Regions from separate parts of the Arthrobacter sp. SDR-2R genome, predicted to be linked through region 1. Evidence: predicted binding sites of a transcription regulator. Region 1 holds the regulator's gene; each other region holds the start of a gene.
What was found. The regulator LexA, encoded in region 1, represses DNA repair genes until DNA is damaged. The targets are predictions, from matches to a motif close to TCGAACANNTGTTCGA.
Positions count from the first base shown of each region.

Region 2: AC3ANU_RS01220 (LexA family protein) is a predicted target of LexA. The motif match lies at 4,501-4,516, and genes of this name have one in related genera.
Region 3: AC3ANU_RS02575 (shikimate dehydrogenase) is a predicted target of LexA. The motif match lies at 3,015-3,030, and genes of this name have one in related genera.

Region 1 is NZ_CM173231.1:3,286,800-3,292,245, forward strand. It holds gene hisH (imidazole glycerol phosphate synthase subunit HisH) at 1-519, opposite strand, end outside; gene hisB (imidazoleglycerol-phosphate dehydratase HisB) at 516-1,142, opposite strand; gene AC3ANU_RS15175 (histidinol-phosphate transaminase) at 1,204-2,322, opposite strand; gene AC3ANU_RS15180 (LysM peptidoglycan-binding domain-containing protein) at 2,431-2,832, opposite strand; gene lexA (transcriptional repressor LexA) at 3,186-3,920, shown strand; gene AC3ANU_RS15190 (ATP-dependent DNA helicase) at 3,999-5,446, opposite strand, start outside.
Region 2 is NZ_CM173231.1:249,696-255,141, reverse strand. It holds gene AC3ANU_RS01240 (VOC family protein) at 1-36, opposite strand, end outside; gene AC3ANU_RS01235 (matrixin family metalloprotease) at 201-1,214, opposite strand; gene AC3ANU_RS01230 (ABC transporter substrate-binding protein) at 1,387-2,565, opposite strand; gene AC3ANU_RS01225 (Y-family DNA polymerase) at 2,733-4,031, opposite strand; gene AC3ANU_RS01220 (LexA family protein) at 4,056-4,487, opposite strand; gene AC3ANU_RS01215 (HAD family hydrolase) at 4,639-5,446, shown strand, end outside.
Region 3 is NZ_CM173231.1:542,260-547,705, reverse strand. It holds gene pcaH (protocatechuate 3,4-dioxygenase subunit beta) at 1-112, opposite strand, end outside; gene AC3ANU_RS02580 (bifunctional sugar phosphate isomerase/epimerase/4-hydroxyphenylpyruvate dioxygenase family protein) at 169-2,040, opposite strand; gene AC3ANU_RS02575 (shikimate dehydrogenase) at 2,040-2,921, opposite strand; gene AC3ANU_RS02570 (IclR family transcriptional regulator) at 3,069-3,935, opposite strand; gene AC3ANU_RS02565 (MFS transporter) at 4,170-5,446, shown strand, end outside.

The sequences.
Region 1 (5,446 bases):
GCCGTATGAGTGCACGAAGTAGAAGCGTTCGTTTTCGACGCCGGCAAAGAGTTTGGAGCCTTCCGGCACCTTGACCGTGTTCCAGCCCATGTGCGGAACCACCTCCGCGGGGAGGGCCTCTACCTTGCCGGGCCATTCGCCAATGCCTTCGGCTTCGGTGCCGTGTTCCACTCCGGCTTCAAAAAGGACCTGGAGGCCCACGCAGATTCCAAGCACGGGGCGTCCGCCTGCCACCCGCCTGCCGATCAGCCTGATGCCGTCCACGGCCTTGAGTTCGCGCATGACGGTCTCGAACGCACCTACGCCCGGAACCACCAGGCCGTCCGCGTTCAGTACATCCTCGGGCTTGGCGCTCAGGACTACTTCCGCGCCGGCACGTTCCAGTGCCCGGACTGCGGACCTGACGTTCCCGGAACCGTAATCGAGCACGGTGACCGTGGGTTTGCCCTCGGGTGAAGGCAGCTTGCCTGATGCTGACGGATCGATGATCGCGCCGTCTTTGAGGACCTGGCCGCTCACAGCGCCCCCTTGGTGGAGGGGATGCCTTCAACCCGGGGATCGGGTTCGACGGCGGCGCGGAGGGCGCGGGCGAAGGCTTTGAACTGTGCCTCGACGATGTGGTGCGGGTCCCGTCCGGCCAGCACGTTCATGTGCAGGCAGATGCCGGCGTGCAGGGTGATGGCTTCGAAGACGTGGCGGGTCAGGGAACCGGTGAAGTGGCCGCCGATCAGGTGGTACTCCTGCCCGGCCGGCTCGCCCCCGTGCACCAGGTACGGGCGTCCGGACACGTCCACCACAGCGTTCGCAAGCGCTTCGTCCAGCGGAACGGTGGCCTCACCGAACCGGCGGATCCCGGCCTTGTTCCCGAGGGCGGTCCGCAGGACCTCGCCGAAGGTGATGGCCACGTCCTCAACAGTGTGGTGGACGTCGATGTGGGTGTCACCCGTGGCCTTGACCGTCATGTCGATCAGGGAGTGCTTGCACAGGGCCGTGAGCATGTGGTCGTAGAACGGCACGGAGGTATCGATGTCCGATACGCCGGTTCCATCGAGGTTGATCTCCACGAGCACGGAGGACTCGCTGGTGGCACGCTCCATGCGGGCGGTCCGGGCCGCAGCTGTATTCGATCCGGTGGGACTCATGGTGAAGGATCCTTTGTGGGAGAAGAAGTAGTTCAAGGCGCCCAGCGCCGCAGTATCAAGTCTAGGCGGGAAGCGCGGCCTGGCCCGCAAGGATGCGTTCCAGGGAGGTAAGGAAGGCTGTGGTTTCCGCCTCAGTGCCTGCGGTGACCCGAAGGTGGCCGGGGATGCCCACGTCGCGGATGAGCACTCCGGCGTCCAGCAGCTCCTGCCATACCTGGTGCGGATTTTCCAGGCCCCCGAAGAACACGTAGTTGGAGTCCGAGGCGGCAGGCTTGAGGCCCATCCTGGTCAGTTCGGCCACAATGCGGTCCCGCTGCGCCTTGATGTCCTGGACATCGGCCATCAGTGCCTCGCGGTGTTGGAGCGCGGCCAGTGCGGTTGCCTGGGTAATCGCGGACAGGTGGTACGGAAGGCGCACCAGCCGCAGGGCATCGGTGACCTCCGGGGCCGCGGCCATGTAGCCGAGGCGGGCGCCGGCGAGTGCGAAGGCCTTGCTCATGGTGCGGGAAACTATCAGCCGCTCCCGGCCGGGCAGCAGGGTCAGGGCGCTGGGCGTGCCGTCATGCGCGAACTCGTGGTAGGCCTCGTCGACGATCACCACGGTCTGGCTGTCCTCGCCGGCGTCATAGACAGCCTCCACAACGTCAAGCCCCAGGCCGGTCCCCGTGGGGTTGTTGGGCGAGCAGAGGAAGACGATGTTGGGCCGCAGCTCCTCGACCTGCCGGGCGGCGGATTCGGCGCTCAGGTCGTAGCCTTCCGAGCGCACTCCCGTGATGTATTGGGTGTCGGTTCCGCTGGCGAGCAGAGGGTACATGGAGTACGTGGGTGGAAAGCCCAGGGCGGTGCGGCCGGGGCCGCCGAAGGCCTGGAGGATCTGCTGCAGGACCTCGTTGGAGCCGTTGGCTGCCCAGAGGTTTGATTCGTCGAGCCCGTGCCCCAGGTATTCCGCGAGAGCTTTCCGCAGGTCGGTGAATTCCCTGTCCGGGTACCGGTTGAGGCCTGCAGCTGCTTCCGTGACCGCCGCGCTGATGGCGGCGCGCACGTCCGCCGGAACACCATGGGTGTTCTCATTGACGTTCAGCAAAATGGGAACGTCCAGTTGGGGTGCCCCGTAGGGGGTCAGCCCGCGAAGATTGCTGCGGAGGGGAAGTCGGTTCAGACGCTCTAGCTGGTCGTTCACCTGAACAGTTTAGTTGCCGCGGCAACTACCGGAAAATGTGACGGATTCTGTTCGCCACCGGCGTTGCTGTCCCGGTCATCTTTCTCAAAGGCCAACACCAGGTGCCGCTCAGTGCGTGGGGACGAACAGCTGCTGCCCCGGCAGCACAGCGGCGGCCGGAAGGTTGTTGAGCTGGACGATGTCCGCCACCACGTCCCGGGCATCGCGGTCCGGAGCAACAGCGCCTGCGATGCTCCACAACGACTGGCCCGCCTGCACCGTCACGGTGACCGTCGGCGTCACGGCCAAATCCGCAGCTGAATCGGATGCCTTGGCCGGTGCGTTGAAAAGTCCGGACAGGGACAGCAGGAGTACCGCGAGGAGCACAAGCGGAACTCCGATCAGGACGATCCGCCCCCGGCGGGTCAGCCTCAGGGGCGCTGCTGACGGCGTCCGGCGCTGCGAGGGCTTCCGGGTCTGCAGGGAAACGCGGTGCGTAGGTGAAACCTGGTGAAGAGATAAAGCTGACATGAACTAAGCCCTCCTGGACCTGCCGTGCTGCCCGGGTGTCCGCCCGCTGCCGCCCTGCCGTTCACACCGTGTCCGGAGCTTCTCCGGCCATGTTTTCGAACGGGGCAATCGCTGGTTAGAACACATGTTCGAACTTTGCTTGTTAAGTTTTAGCACCTATCAACGAACAATGTCGAGACTCGCTAGAACAAATGTTTGAAAAAGCAATGTGGCTGGCCTAGCTTTGAATCAAAGAACAACCACCACTGAAGTTGAACAGCAGGGTCTGACAATGACAGTGGGAGTCCTTCCGGCGGCGCTGTGGAACAGGCCGCAACGGAAGATCCGGCGGCAAGCGAAAGGCATTGGCGAATATGGCAGCAGCAGCCGCCGGGGGCAGGACCGCCCCGCAACCCAGGAAGACCGCCAAGGGCTTGACCCCCCGGCAGAAGAAGATCCTCGAGACCATCCAGCGCTCGGTCAATGACAACGGCTACCCGCCCTCCATGCGGGAGATCGGCGACACGGTTGGCCTGGCCAGCCTGTCCAGCGTGACCCACCAGCTTTCGCAGCTGGAGAAGCTGGGTTACCTGCGGCGCGACCCCAAACGGCCGCGGGCCATGGAGGTGCTGATGCCCCTCACGCTGGACAGCGGAAGCAATGCCGCCGGCGCCTCCCCCGCGCCGCAGGCCACGGGCGGCGGTGCCACGGTAACGGAGCTGCCCACCGCGCTGGATACGGCCATGGTTCCGCTGGTTGGCCGGATTGCTGCCGGCGGTCCCATCCTCGCTGAGCAGCTCGTGGAGGATGTCATGCCGCTCCCCCGCCAGCTGGTCGGCCAGGGCGAGCTCTTCATGCTTAGGGTGGCCGGCGACTCCATGGTGGATGCCGCCATCTGTGACGGTGACTGGGTGGTGGTGCGGCGCCAGGCGGACGCAGCCAACGGGGACATCGTTGCTGCCCTGCTGGATGACGAGGCAACCGTCAAGACATTCCGCCAGCGCGACGGCCACACCTGGCTGCTGCCCCAAAACACGCAGTACGAACCCATTCTGGGCGACCATGCCACCATCATGGGCAAGGTTGTCTCGGTCCTGCGTTCCCTCTGACCGCGTCTCCCGCGAAGGGACGGCCTGCCGGAAATTGCACGGCGGCTGCCCCCGCTGGCGTCGTTCGCCTGCCGGGCCCTACGTGGTCGCGTCCGCGCCCAGCCTGGCCAATGCCGCCAACGCCTTGCTGCGGTCCTTGGTAGCCCAGAACGGCGGCAGAGCGCCGCGGAGGAATCCGGCGTAGCGCTCTGTTGCCAGCCGGGAATCCAGAACGGCCACCACTCCCTTGTCTCCGGTGGACCGGATCAGGCGGCCGGCACCCTGGGCCAGCCTGATGGCGGCATGCGTGGCCGAGACGGACATGAAGCCGTTTCCGCCGGCCTGGGCCACGGCACGCGAACGCGCGGTCATCAGCGGATCATCCGGCCTGGGGAACGGGATGCGGTCGATCACCACCAGGCGGCAGGAGCCTCCCGGAACGTCAACCCCCTGCCACAGGGACATGGTCCCGAAGAGGCAGGTATCCGGTTCGTCGGCGAACTGCTTCACCAAAGCTGTCATGGTCGACTCGCCCTGGCAGAGGACAGTCACATCGAGCTTCGGCCGCAGGGCGTCGGCAGCCTCTTCGGCAGCCCGTCGGGATGAAAACAGGCAGAGGGCACCCCCGCCGGACGCTTTGATGAGCGCTTCCAGTTCCTCCAGCGCCTCCGGCGAAACGCCGCGGCCCGGCTTTGGCAGGTGGCCGGCCACGTAGAGGATGCCCTGTTTCGGGTAGTCGAAGGGCGAGCCGACATCCACACCCGTCCAGCTGGGTGCGCCGTCGCCGATGAGGCCCAGTCCCCCGGCCGCGGGTTCAAATGCCGAGCCAATGGCGAGGGTTGCAGACGTCAGCACGACGGTGTGCCCGGCGAAGAGTCCTTCCCGGAGCCTGCCTGCCACGGACAGCGGCGCGATATTGACCAGCACCGGGGCATTGTCATCGGGCTGGGAATATCCCTGGCCGGGATCGAACGTGCCGGCCCGGGAAAACCACACGACCTCGCGGTTTTCACGGGCAGCAATAAGCCGCTCACACAATTCCAGGATGAGCATGAGGCGGGACCGGGCCAGCTGCCGGCCGCCGTCGGCCGTGGCGTTGCTGTCCCCCTTGGAATCGGACAACGCGGCCCGGCACGCCTCCCGCAACTGGTCCATGCAGTCCAGCTGTTCGTCGTTCAGCCCGTTGGGAAGCAGGCCGCTGGGCGCACCGGCGAGGGCCAGTTCAAGGTTTGCGGCTGCGGCGTTCAGCGCGTCCACCGTGATGGCGGTATGTTTGCGGGCGCCGGAAGCGGCAGCGTGGACCATGGCCACCGACAGCTGACCGGACACGGCTCCGGTGACCCGGTCCTGCAACTCGTGCGCTTCATCCACCACCACGACGTCGTACTCGGGCAGGACTGCAAGTCCTTCGAAGGCGCTGACGGCCAGCATGGCGTGATTCGTCACCACCACATCTGCCTCGGCTGCGTCCTGCCGGGCCAGCTCGCTGAAGCACTCGGCGGCCATGGGGCACTTTTGGGCCCCCAGGCACTCCATGGAAGTGACGG
Region 2 (5,446 bases), 1.4 Mb from region 1:
CTCGAGGTGGGCAAGATGGGAGAGGGGAGTTTCCACGTTGAAGTCCTTTTGGTTACTGGCTGCCGTCTGATTGGTGCAGGTCCTGTAACTACTGTGAAGTACTTCATATATTTGGGGAAGACGAGCTTTTCGATATCAGATATCCACGAAGCTGATACTCCGCAATCTTCCTCCCTGCCGGGGAGACGGGCCGATGTTCCCTAGAGTTGCGGCACGCACGGGCCGGCTCCCAGCAGGGCAAGGCCGGCGCGGTCACCCGCGGCAAAGTCCATGATGCCCATGTTTTTCGCGTTCATCAGTTGAGCCGGATCATCGACGTGATCAAGGCCCAGCACGTGTCCGAGCTCATGCATGATAATTGCGCGCACCTCTGCCGTACCGTCAGGGCGGCTGGCGATGATGCCGCCAAGATCTGGCGCGTCAAGGCGCACCTGTCCGGCGGCGAGGACCAGCGGCACCAGCGGCTGTCCGGGGGCCTGGGCGTAGCCGCTGCCGCCGTTGCCCGCAACATCGCCGGCAAGGCCGGGAGATTCCGCAGGGGCGGACCAGGCGATCAGCACCGGCGCCCACCGCTTCCCGTAGCGGTCAGGCTGGAACGCCTGCCGGTCATCCGCCGGGGCCTCCGTGGTGGTTCCGTCATACACAAACTGCAGGCCGGAGGCTTGGGAGGCTGCTGCTATTGCTTCCCGGACCAGGATGTCGCCACCCTGCACGGCGTTGTCCGGCCGGACAACGTAATGGATCGGGCGGCACGGATCGTAAGCCACAAACGGCTGGCCCTCCTTTGGCGACTCCTGCAGCACAAAGGCGGTGGAACCGGTGGTTGCGGGAGGCGTGCCGAGGGGCGATGAGGAGGCCTCGTACCCGGGAGGCGGCACTTTCGCGCCAGGCAGGTACGGGGCCGCAACAGGAAGAATCACGCGGTCAAAGAGCGCCGGCGCGAAGTACAGGCAGACAACCAGGGCAATCCCCAGCACGGTCTTGAACTGCATCGACCGTTGTGGCCGCCGTCGCGTCCTTGACCAGGCCCAGGACGTCTTCCGTCGAGGCCGGGGAGGCTCGGCGCGCCATGGAGATGGTGTTTCCGCCCTGCCGAAGGCCTCATCGATGGCCCATTGGGGGATCCGTCCGCTGGGGGAACGCCGAACATGGGGTGGGGCAAGTCCGCCAGGAATGTCTGGCTGTGACCGGTTGCTCTTCCCGTAACCATGCATTGGCATCCCCCTGGCTCCCGCGGCCCGCCACGGGCCAACCTCCATAGCCTAGTGGCGTGCTCCTGAGCCTCAGCGCCGGAAATGCACAGGATTTCCGCAGGAATCGGCTGCTCCGCAGGTGCCGTTCTGAGGACTCAAAAGACACCTGCGGAGCAACCGATGGAGGGAGGGCCTACTCCTTGCCAAGCCCCGCTGCCGAGGTCTTCCCGTCCGAGACGCTGTTGAGGGCCCGCAGATCGAAGATGCCGTTGATGTCCGCCTGCTTGGTGGTGCCGGCAGTCACGCCGTCGGCCAGGAGCTTCTGGTAGGTTCCGGCGAGCGGGTCCACGGTGAAGACGATGTTCTTCAGTGAACGGTCGATGACGTCGGCCTTCAGTTCGGCCCCGGCGGCTTCCTTGAGCGCGGCGTTGATGGCAGTTGCCTTTTCGTTGGCCGGTGCCGCGTTCAGCCACTCGACCGACTTCACATGCCCCTTCAGGAGCGCCTTGACGGTGTCCGGGTGGTCGGCGGCGAACTTCCGGTTCACGATCAGGATGGTGGTGGGGAACTCGCCCGGCTTGCCGGACAGTGTGCCATCCCACAGGTCCTTTTCATCGACCAGGACCTTCGCTCCGGCCGTCAGCACCAGCCGTGACGCCCACGGTTCAGGCAACCACGCGCCGTCGAGCTTGCCGTCCTGGAACAGCTTTAGGGTCTGGGCGTTCTCGGTGGGATTGATGGCCACGTCCCCGCTGCCGTCCACGTTGGTCTTGTAGCCCTGGGTGGCAAGCCAGGCCCGGAGGGCGACGTCCTGCGTGCCGCCGAGCTGCGGCGACGCGAGCGTCCTGCCCTTCAGGTCTGCAGCGGAGCCGATTTCCGGCTTGACCACCAGCTGTGCGCCGCCGGCCGCGGCACCGGCGATGATGTTGACGGATTCGCCCTGGCTCTTCACGAAGGAGTTGATGGCCGGGTTCGGGCCGATGTAGGTGGCGTCGATGGCGCCGGCGTTCAGCGCCTCGATGGCTGCGGGGCCGGCGTTGAACACCTGGGTGCTGAGCTTGGTGCTGCCCAGTTCATCGGCGATGAAGCCCTTGCTGACCCCCACCAGGGCTGGGGCGTGGGTGACGTTGCCGAAGTAGCCAAGCTTCAGCTCGGCCGCCGGGTTGCCGGCGGGCGCCACGTCGGCTGCCGGTGCAGCGGTGCCGTTGTTGACGGCGGAGGCGACGGCGGCACCCCCGCCGATCAGGGCCAGCGCGGCTGCCGCGATGCCGATTTTGAGGCCGAGCGGGCGCTGGGGCTTGGCTGACCCGCCGGCGACGATGCGGGTGGATGCTTGCTGGTTTTGCGGACTCTTGTCCTGCGGGTTTGCCATGGGAAATCCTTTGCTGGGGCTGATGCTGAGACGAGATTACGGAGCGCCCGGCGGCCCCACAATCATTCGTGTCGCAGTGGTTCACGGGGAGACGCGAAGCCTCAATGCGGCGTAGCAGGGCGTTAAAAATCGTCGCGGAGCGTCTTGATTCGGCCCTCCTGGTGCCCCTACGCGGCCTTCACCAGGGGGAGCTCGTCCCAGTGCGTGGTGTAACGGGGCGAACGCATGTCCCGCTTCATGGTCCAGTCCAGGCCCGACTTGATGCCCGCATGCCCCAGCCCGATGGACCCCCGTCCAAACCGGCGGCTCACATCCTCGAGCAACGGCCCGATGCCGCGTTCCTCGTGCCGGTTCTCGAACAGTTCGAGCGGGGGCTGGTTTCCCGTGGGCCGCAGGTCGGTGAGCATCAGGCCTGCTTTGGCATATTTCAGTCCATCCCGGATATTGGGCAGCAGCGCGTGGGCGGCTTTGGTGAGCAGGAGTGGGTCCGCGGTGGGCATGGGCAAGGAGACGCAGACCGAAGGGTAGGCCTGTTCGTAATCCCTGAAGGGGGACGTGGCAGCGAAGGCCGTCAGCACTTTCGCCTGCAGTCCGTGCTTGGACAGCCTGGCGCTCGCCTGCTGCCCGTAGATGCTCAGAACCTCGCGCAGGCCGGCGGCGGTGGTCACGGGAGTGGCGAAGGAACGGGAAAATATCAGCTGGTCGCGGCCGACGCGCTCCTCCTCCATGGGAATGCACGGGGTGCCGCGCAGTTCCAGGACGGTGCGCATCAGCACCACCGAAAACTTGTCCCTGATCGCCACCGGATCCGCCCGGACCAGGTCCCGCACGGTGAAGATGCCCAACACGTTGAGCCGCTTCATCAGCCGCCCGGCAATGCCCCACACCTCGTCCACCGGCAACCGGCCCATGAGGGCCTCGCGAACGTCGGCCGGGACCGACTCCCAGAGGCAGACCCCGCCAAAAGCGGCGTTGTTCTTGGCCCACTTGTTGCAGAGCTTTGCCAGGGTCTTGGTGGGGGCGATGCCCACGCAGACCGGCACCCCCACGTGCCGCCGCACGGCCTCTTTCATCCTGCGGCCCAGGGCCAGCAGCTCGTCGGGTTTTCCCTTCACGCCCAGGAACGCTTCGTCGATGCTGTACACCTCCAGCCACGCCGAGTACCTGCCCAGCAGCTCCATCACCCGGGAGCTGATGTCCCCGTAGAGCTCATAGTTGCTGGACTTCGCCACCAGGCCCCACTCCTTGGCCCGCGGCGCGAGCTTGAACCAGGGCTCGCCGGTGGCGATGCCCAGGGCCTTCGCCTCGGGGGAGCGGGTCACCGCGCAGCCATCATTGTTGGACAGCACCACCAGCGGGCGGCCCTCCAGGGAGGGGTCGAAGGCGCGCTCCGCGGAGGCGTAGAAGCAGTTGACATCCACGTGGGCGATCTGCGGCATCCGCCGCATGAGCACCGGCTTAGGCATGCTGCTCCTCAAACATGGAATACCTCAGACATGGTGCAGGCACCTGGTGGCGACACCCCAGATGGTCAGCTCGGACAGGGCGGGGACGTGGATATCCGGATATTTGGGGTTCTCCGCCTGCAGCACCACGCCGGTGCCGGTGATGCGGAGGCGCTTAACCGTCAGCTCCCCGTCCAGCACCGCAATCACCACGCACCCGTCCTTCGGCTCCAGTGCCCGGTTCACGATCAGTTCGTCACCGTCGCTGATGCCGGCGCCCTCCATGGAGTCCCCGGTGACCCGGACCACGAAGGTGCTGGTGATGTCCTTGATGAGGTGCGCGTTCAAGTCGATCCGCCCGTCAAAGTAGTCCTGCGCAGGAGACGGAAACCCTGCCGCCACCGCCACGGGGGAGATCAGCACCGAGAATAACGAGGCGCCCGCATCTATCACGCGGGGACCAATAATAACGCCCACAACACACCCTTATTCGAATATATGTTCGATAGTTTCAGTGTAGACCCGGAGGCTGACAACGGCACCACCCCGGCCGTCCCTGGACAGCCCGCGGACCCGAAGCGGCCGCCCCGGCGGCGACGGTGCACAAACCCCCACGTAGACTGGCATCATGCGGCTGGTAGCAAGCGATATTGACGGAACGATCCTTGGGCACGACGGAAAAATCAGCCCCCGCACCATCCGCGCCTTCCACGCCTGCCGCGATGCCGGCGTCGAGCTCGTGTTTGTCACGGGCCGTCCGCCGCGCTGGCTGCACCCCCTCGAGGAGCAGCTGGGCCACACGGGACGGGTGATCTGCTCCAACGGTGCCGTGGTCTGGGACCTGGAGGCGGACCGCCTGGTCTCCGCCCGCACCCTGGCGATCCACACCGTCCTGGAGGTCCGCGGCATCATCAAGGCGCTCCGCCCCGCGGCCCTGTTCGCAGCGGAAACGCTCACCGGATTCCATCTGGAACCGGGCTTCATCGAAAACGAATCCAGCGAGCTGCTGGCCGAATTCACCCCGGCCCCGCTGAAGGACACGCTCACCAGTGACGATTCGGTGGTCAAATTCCTTGCCATCGTCCGCGACGGCACACCCGATGATTTCCTCGCCGAGGTGGCACCCGCCGTCGAACACCTGGCCGCGACGACCCACTCCTCGCCCGGCGTTGCCATGCTGGAACTCTCCCTGCCGGGGGTCAACAAGGCCGTTACCCTGGCCGAGTACGCTTCGGGGCTGGGCATTGACGCCGCGGATGTGGTGGCCTTCGGCGACATGCCCAATGACATCGAGATGCTCCGGTGGGCGGGTCACGGCTATGCCATGGCCAGCGGCCATCCGGAGGCCATCCGCGCGGCGGGGCAGCAGGCACCGCATTTTAACGACGACGGCGTGGCCCAGGTTTTGGAGGCGCGGCTCGCCTCCCTGGGCGTCC
Region 3 (5,446 bases), 1.7 Mb from region 1:
TGAGGTCCGCCTGTGACTCGATGGCCTTGTCCAGGGGCTGGTGGGCAGCCTTCGGTTCGGCCGGGGGCACGAGTTCCTCCGACTCCAGCTCGGCGGTGATGTCTTCCGGCATGGCTGGCTCCTTTCTGATCTGTTCGGTTTCTTGCGTCCGGGGTTGTGTGGTGCGGTCTAAGGCGTGCGGTGCAGCGAGTCGTACTGGACGGCGTGGCGCACCGGAGCATTGGGGGCGCCGTAGCCGTCGTAACCGCCGCGGCGTTCCACCATTTCGAAGAACACGCTGCCCACGGTGGCGGTGTAGAAGTGCAGGAATTCGCCGTCGGCGTCGCGGTCGAACAGCAGGTTCAGCTCCTGCAGGGTGGCCAGGAACCCAGGCTCCAGGTCGAACCGGGCGTCCAGGTCCTCGTAGTAGTTGGCCGGGATCTGCAGGAATTCCAGGCCCCGTTCCCGGGCTGCCCGGGCTGTGGCCACGAGGTCGTCCACGGCAAAGGCGATGTGCTCCTGGTAGGTCTTGCGGACCTCGCTCCGTGCCTGCTGGATGGGGGCGAGGTTGAGCACCAGCCGCACCGCGCCGTCGGAGGTCTGCATGACCTGCGAGCGCACCAGCCCGCTGGGGCTTGGCACCTCCGCGAACGGCTGCGGCTCCAGGGCCAGGGCGCTGGTGTAGAAGAGGACAGCTTCGTCGAAGTGCTGCCACGGCTGGGCAAGGTTGACGTGGTCGATCACGGCACTGGCTCCGGTGGACGGGTGCTCCAGCCCCTCCCCGAACTCGTGGGTCCACGCCGCCGTGCCGTCCGGGCTGCCCTGGCAGAGAAAGATCTCGGTGGAATCGGGCGCGGAGATGCCCTGGAAGACTTCCTCGTCGGCCTGCACCTTGCGGGCCACCACGGGGGCCTTGAGCTGCTGGGCGCGCGCCGAGGCAATCACGGGGGAATCGACGTCGAACCCCAGTGCGGCAATGGCCGGCTCGGCATGCCGGGCCGCCTGTTCGTTGATGATCACCCGGGCCTGGCCCATGGTCCACAGCTGGACGTCCTTGGTGCGGTGCCTGCCCTCGAAGGCGAAGCCCAGCTGGCCCAGGAGTTTCTCCAGCTGCGCGGTGTCGTCCGCCTTGACCTCGGCAAAGTTGAAGCCCGCGGGTTCGTTCACCTTGGGCAGGGTGGCAAGTTCCATGGGGTAACGACGGCGGAGCGCTGCTCCGTTGCCTGGTGCGGCTTCGGTACCGGCCAGCCATTTGGCGCTCTGTTCTTCAAGCCAGATGAGCGACCGCATGGCATCCACGGCCGTCCGCTCCACGTCCGACTGGCGGAAAACGTCATTGAAGACTTCCAGCGAGACGGGTCCGGTGTACCCGGCCCGGACCACGTGGCCCATGAACTTGGCCAGCTCAAACTGGCCCTCGCCCGGGAACACCCGGTAGTGCCGGCTCCAGGACAGCACATCCATGGAGAGCTTGGGGGCGTCCGCAACCTGGACGAAGAAGATCTTCTCCGGGTTGAATGCCTCAATGTGGGCGGTTTCCCAGTCCCGCGACAGGATGTGGAAGGAGTCCAGGCAGGTGCCCAGATTGGGATGGTCAACCATCTCCACCAGCCGGTAGGCATGCTCGTAGTCGTTGACGTACTTGCCCCACGCAAGCGCTTCATAGGCCACCTTGACGCCGTGGTCGCCGGCCAGGTTGGCAAGCTGTGCCAGCTGCTCGGCGCGGAGGCCGTCGTCGTCGATGGTGGCGGTGGCAACGTTGGAGCAGACCAGGATGGTGTCCATGCCCAGGCGGGCCATGAGCCGGAACTTGGCCTCGGCCCGGCGGAGGTTGGCCTTCAGCAGGTCCGGGCTGACGCCGTCGAAATCCCGGAAGGGCTGGTAAAGATCCAGGCCAAGGCCCAGGTCGGCGGCCAGCTTGCGGACGTCCTCGGGACTCAGCGGGGACGTCACCAGGTCCTGCTCGAAGATCTCGATGCCGTCGAAGCCTGCGATGGCGCAGGCCTGCATCTTCTCTTTGAGGGTTCCGGACAGGCAGACAGTGGCGATTCCGGTGCGCATCAGGCAGCCACCTCTTCCGCTGCCACGAGCTCCAGGAAGTGGGCGCGCATGCGGTCCGGGTCCGCGTCCAGGCCGGTGAAGATCCGGAACGCGTCCGCGGCCTGGCCCACGGCCATCCGGCCGCCGTCCAGGACGTCGCAGCCCTTGGCCCGGGCGCCGCGGACCAGTTCCGTGTCGATGGGGCGGTAGACGATATCCGCCACCCAGTGCCGGGACTCCAGCAGGTCCAGGTCCAGCGGCACGCCGGGGTGGGCGGCCATCCCCACGGGGGTGCAGTGCACCAGGCCGTCGGCCACGCGCATCAGCTGCGGCAGCTCCGCCGTCGTACCTGCCGTGACGGTGCTGTCCGGGAAGAAGCCCTGGAGCTCGGCGGCCCGGGCTGCCGAGCGTCCCGGGTCCACGTCCACCAGGTGCAGGGTCCTGACGCCGGCGGTCAGCAGGGCGTAGGCGACGGCAGATCCGGCACCGCCGGCACCGAGCTGGACCACGCGGTCCAGCGACGCCCCGGGGAGGCCGGAAGCCAGTGCCGCGGCGAAGCCGGAGAAGTCGGTGTTGTAGCCGATGAAGCGGCCGTCCCGGATCACCACGGTGTTGACGGCGCCCAGGCGGCGGGCGTCCGGGGAGATTTCGTCAAGGTGCTCCAGGACCAGCTGCTTGCAGGGATGGGTGATGTTCAACCCATTGAAGCCCAGCGTCCGGGCGCTCTGCAGGATGCTGCCGACGGACTCGCCCGCCAGGCCCAGCTCCAGGAGGTCGATGGGGCGGTAGAGGTAACGCAGGCCCTGCACGTCACCTTCCCGTTCGTGCATGGGCGGCGTGAGCGACGGCGTGACACCGTCTCCAACCAGTCCCACGAGGTAGGACTCAGTTCGAATACTCATCCGTGCAGCTCCTTTGGTAACGGCACCGGCAGTGTCCATGCGGGGATGGGCTGCGCCGGTGATAGGGATTACAGTACAGCATTTGTTCACTTCTCGCACTACTGTTCGAGATACGAACTAAATATTTTGAGTAACGGCACAGGCGCCTTAGCCGCGCTGCGGAAGGCGTGCAGCCAACTCGGCTGCCGCATCGACCAGGACGGGGACGTGGGCCTCCAGCTCCTCGAGGCTCAGGCGGAAGACCGGAACGGCCGTCGCCAGGGAGGCAAAGGCGTGACCCTGGCTGTTGAGCAGGGGCACCGCCACGGCACGCATGCCGGCCTCGTTCTCCTCATCCATGACCGCGTAGCCGCGGCGGCGCACCTCCTCGATTTCCGCCCGGAACGCGTCCCGGTCGGTGATGGAGCGGGCGGTGAGCGCCTCGAGCGGGAGTTCCGCGAGCAGCCGCTCCCGTTCCGCATCCTCGGCGAATGCCACCAGGGCCTTGCCGACGGCAGTGGTGGACAAGGAGCCCAGGTGGCCCGGATCGCTGGTGACGCGGAAGATCTGCGGCCCGTCCACCTTGCTGACGGTGAGGTGGTGCAGGCCGTCGCGGACGCTGAGGATGGTGGCTTCCCCGGTCTGCTCGGTCACCCGGCGCAGGATGGGCATGGCAGTGCCCGCGAAACCGTGGTGGTTGGAGACCCGCTGGCCCAGCTGGAAGATGCGCAGGCCCAGGTGGTAGCGGCGGCCGTCCGGCTCGTAGTCAACAAAGCCGTCACGGGTCAGGGATCCGAGCAGCCGGTAGGTTGTGCTGAACGGCAGTTCCGCGCGGCGGGAAATTTCCGCGGCGCTGGCACCGCGGGGTTCGTCCCCCAGGAGGACAAGCAGGCCCAGGGCCTTGCCCACCATGTCCGTGCGTTCCGCAGGACGCGCGCCAACCTTCGCCTCCGGGGGCATGGTGTTCACGGGCTCCGTGGCGGCAGGGGCAGCAGCGGATTCTTCATTGACCGCTGTGGTTTGGTTCACACTCATGGCAAACATGTTGCCACAATGTGAGAGCTATTTCTAGATGGTGATTATTTTCTTGACAGGTGACTGCCCTCACAGTCATAGTTTCTATATCGCACAAGTAGCTCCCACCATGTGGCTACTGACGCCGGGTCTTCTTCCGGACTCCAGCCGCATCGCGCCCCGCCCGTACCAAGGCAGCGGCGGCTGCGACCTCCAGATCCATCCGCGACAATGTCGTCACACCAAAGGAACACCATGAGCCAGACACTTCCGTCCGCCGGGGCGGGTGCCCTCACCCGTGCCGGGACGCCCAGGAAAGCAGCCCTCGCCAGCTTCCTGGGCAGCGCCGTCGAATACTACGACTTCTTCATCTTCGGATCCGCTGCGGCGCTGATCTTCCCCAAGGTCTTCTTCCCCGATGCAGACACCAACGCTGCCATCATGTCCTTCGCCACCTTCGGCTTCGCCTACGTGGCACGTCCCGTGGGCGCCATCATCCTGGGCCACTTCGGCGACCGGGTGGGCCGCCGGAAGGTCCTGATGTTTACCCTGCTGCTCATGGGCGCGTCGACGTTCGTGATCGGCTGCCTCCCCGACTTCCACACGGTCGGCTGGTGGGCCCCGGTCCTGCTGGTGCTGGCCCGCCTGTGCCAGGGCCTCTCCGCCGCCGGTGAGCAGGCCGGCGCCTCGTCCATGACCCTGGAGCACGCTCCGGACAACCAGCGTTCCTTCTTTACGTCCTGGACCCTCACCGGTACCCAGGGCGGCCAGATCCTCGCCGCCCTGGTCTTCATCCCCGTCCTGGCCCTGCCGGATGAGATCAAGTACGGCATCGGCTGGCGCGTCCCGTTCTGGCTCAGCGCCGTCGTGGTCATGGTTGCCTTCTTCATCCGCCGCACGCTGCACGAGCCGCCGGCCTTCGAGGAAGCGCAGAAGAACGCCCAGATCTCCAAGCTCCCGGTGGCCGACCTCCTCAAGGGCCACTGGCGCGACGTCCTGCGTGTTGTCGCCTGCGCCTTCATTGCCGCCGTCTCCACCGTCTTCGGCACCCTGGCCATCAGCTACGCCAAGACCGTGGCCGGAGTGGACGGCACCACCACCCTGTGGCTCGTCGTCGGGGCCAACCTGGTGGCCCTGGGCACCCAGCCGCTCTTCGGGAAGCTCGCTGACAGGATCGGCCGCAAGCCCGTCTTCATTTACGGCGCCGTGGCCAGCGCAATCCTCACCCCGCTGTTCCTGCTCAGCCTGGAATCCCACAGCATCCCGTTGATGTTCGTTGCAGCCATCGGTTTCTTCTCCTTCGGCTACGCCGCCTCCAACGCCGTGTGGCCGTCCTTCTACGCCGAGATGTTCAGCACCAAGGTCCGTTTCTCCGGCCTGGCCATCGGCACCCAGCTCGGGTTCCTGATGGCTGGCTTCGCCCCGGCCATTGTGGCTGCCATGGGCGGCATCCAGGCGGGCGGCTGGGTCCAGATCAGCATCTTCACCGCCATCATCTGCGCCATCGCCGCCGTCTCGGCACTCACGGCCAA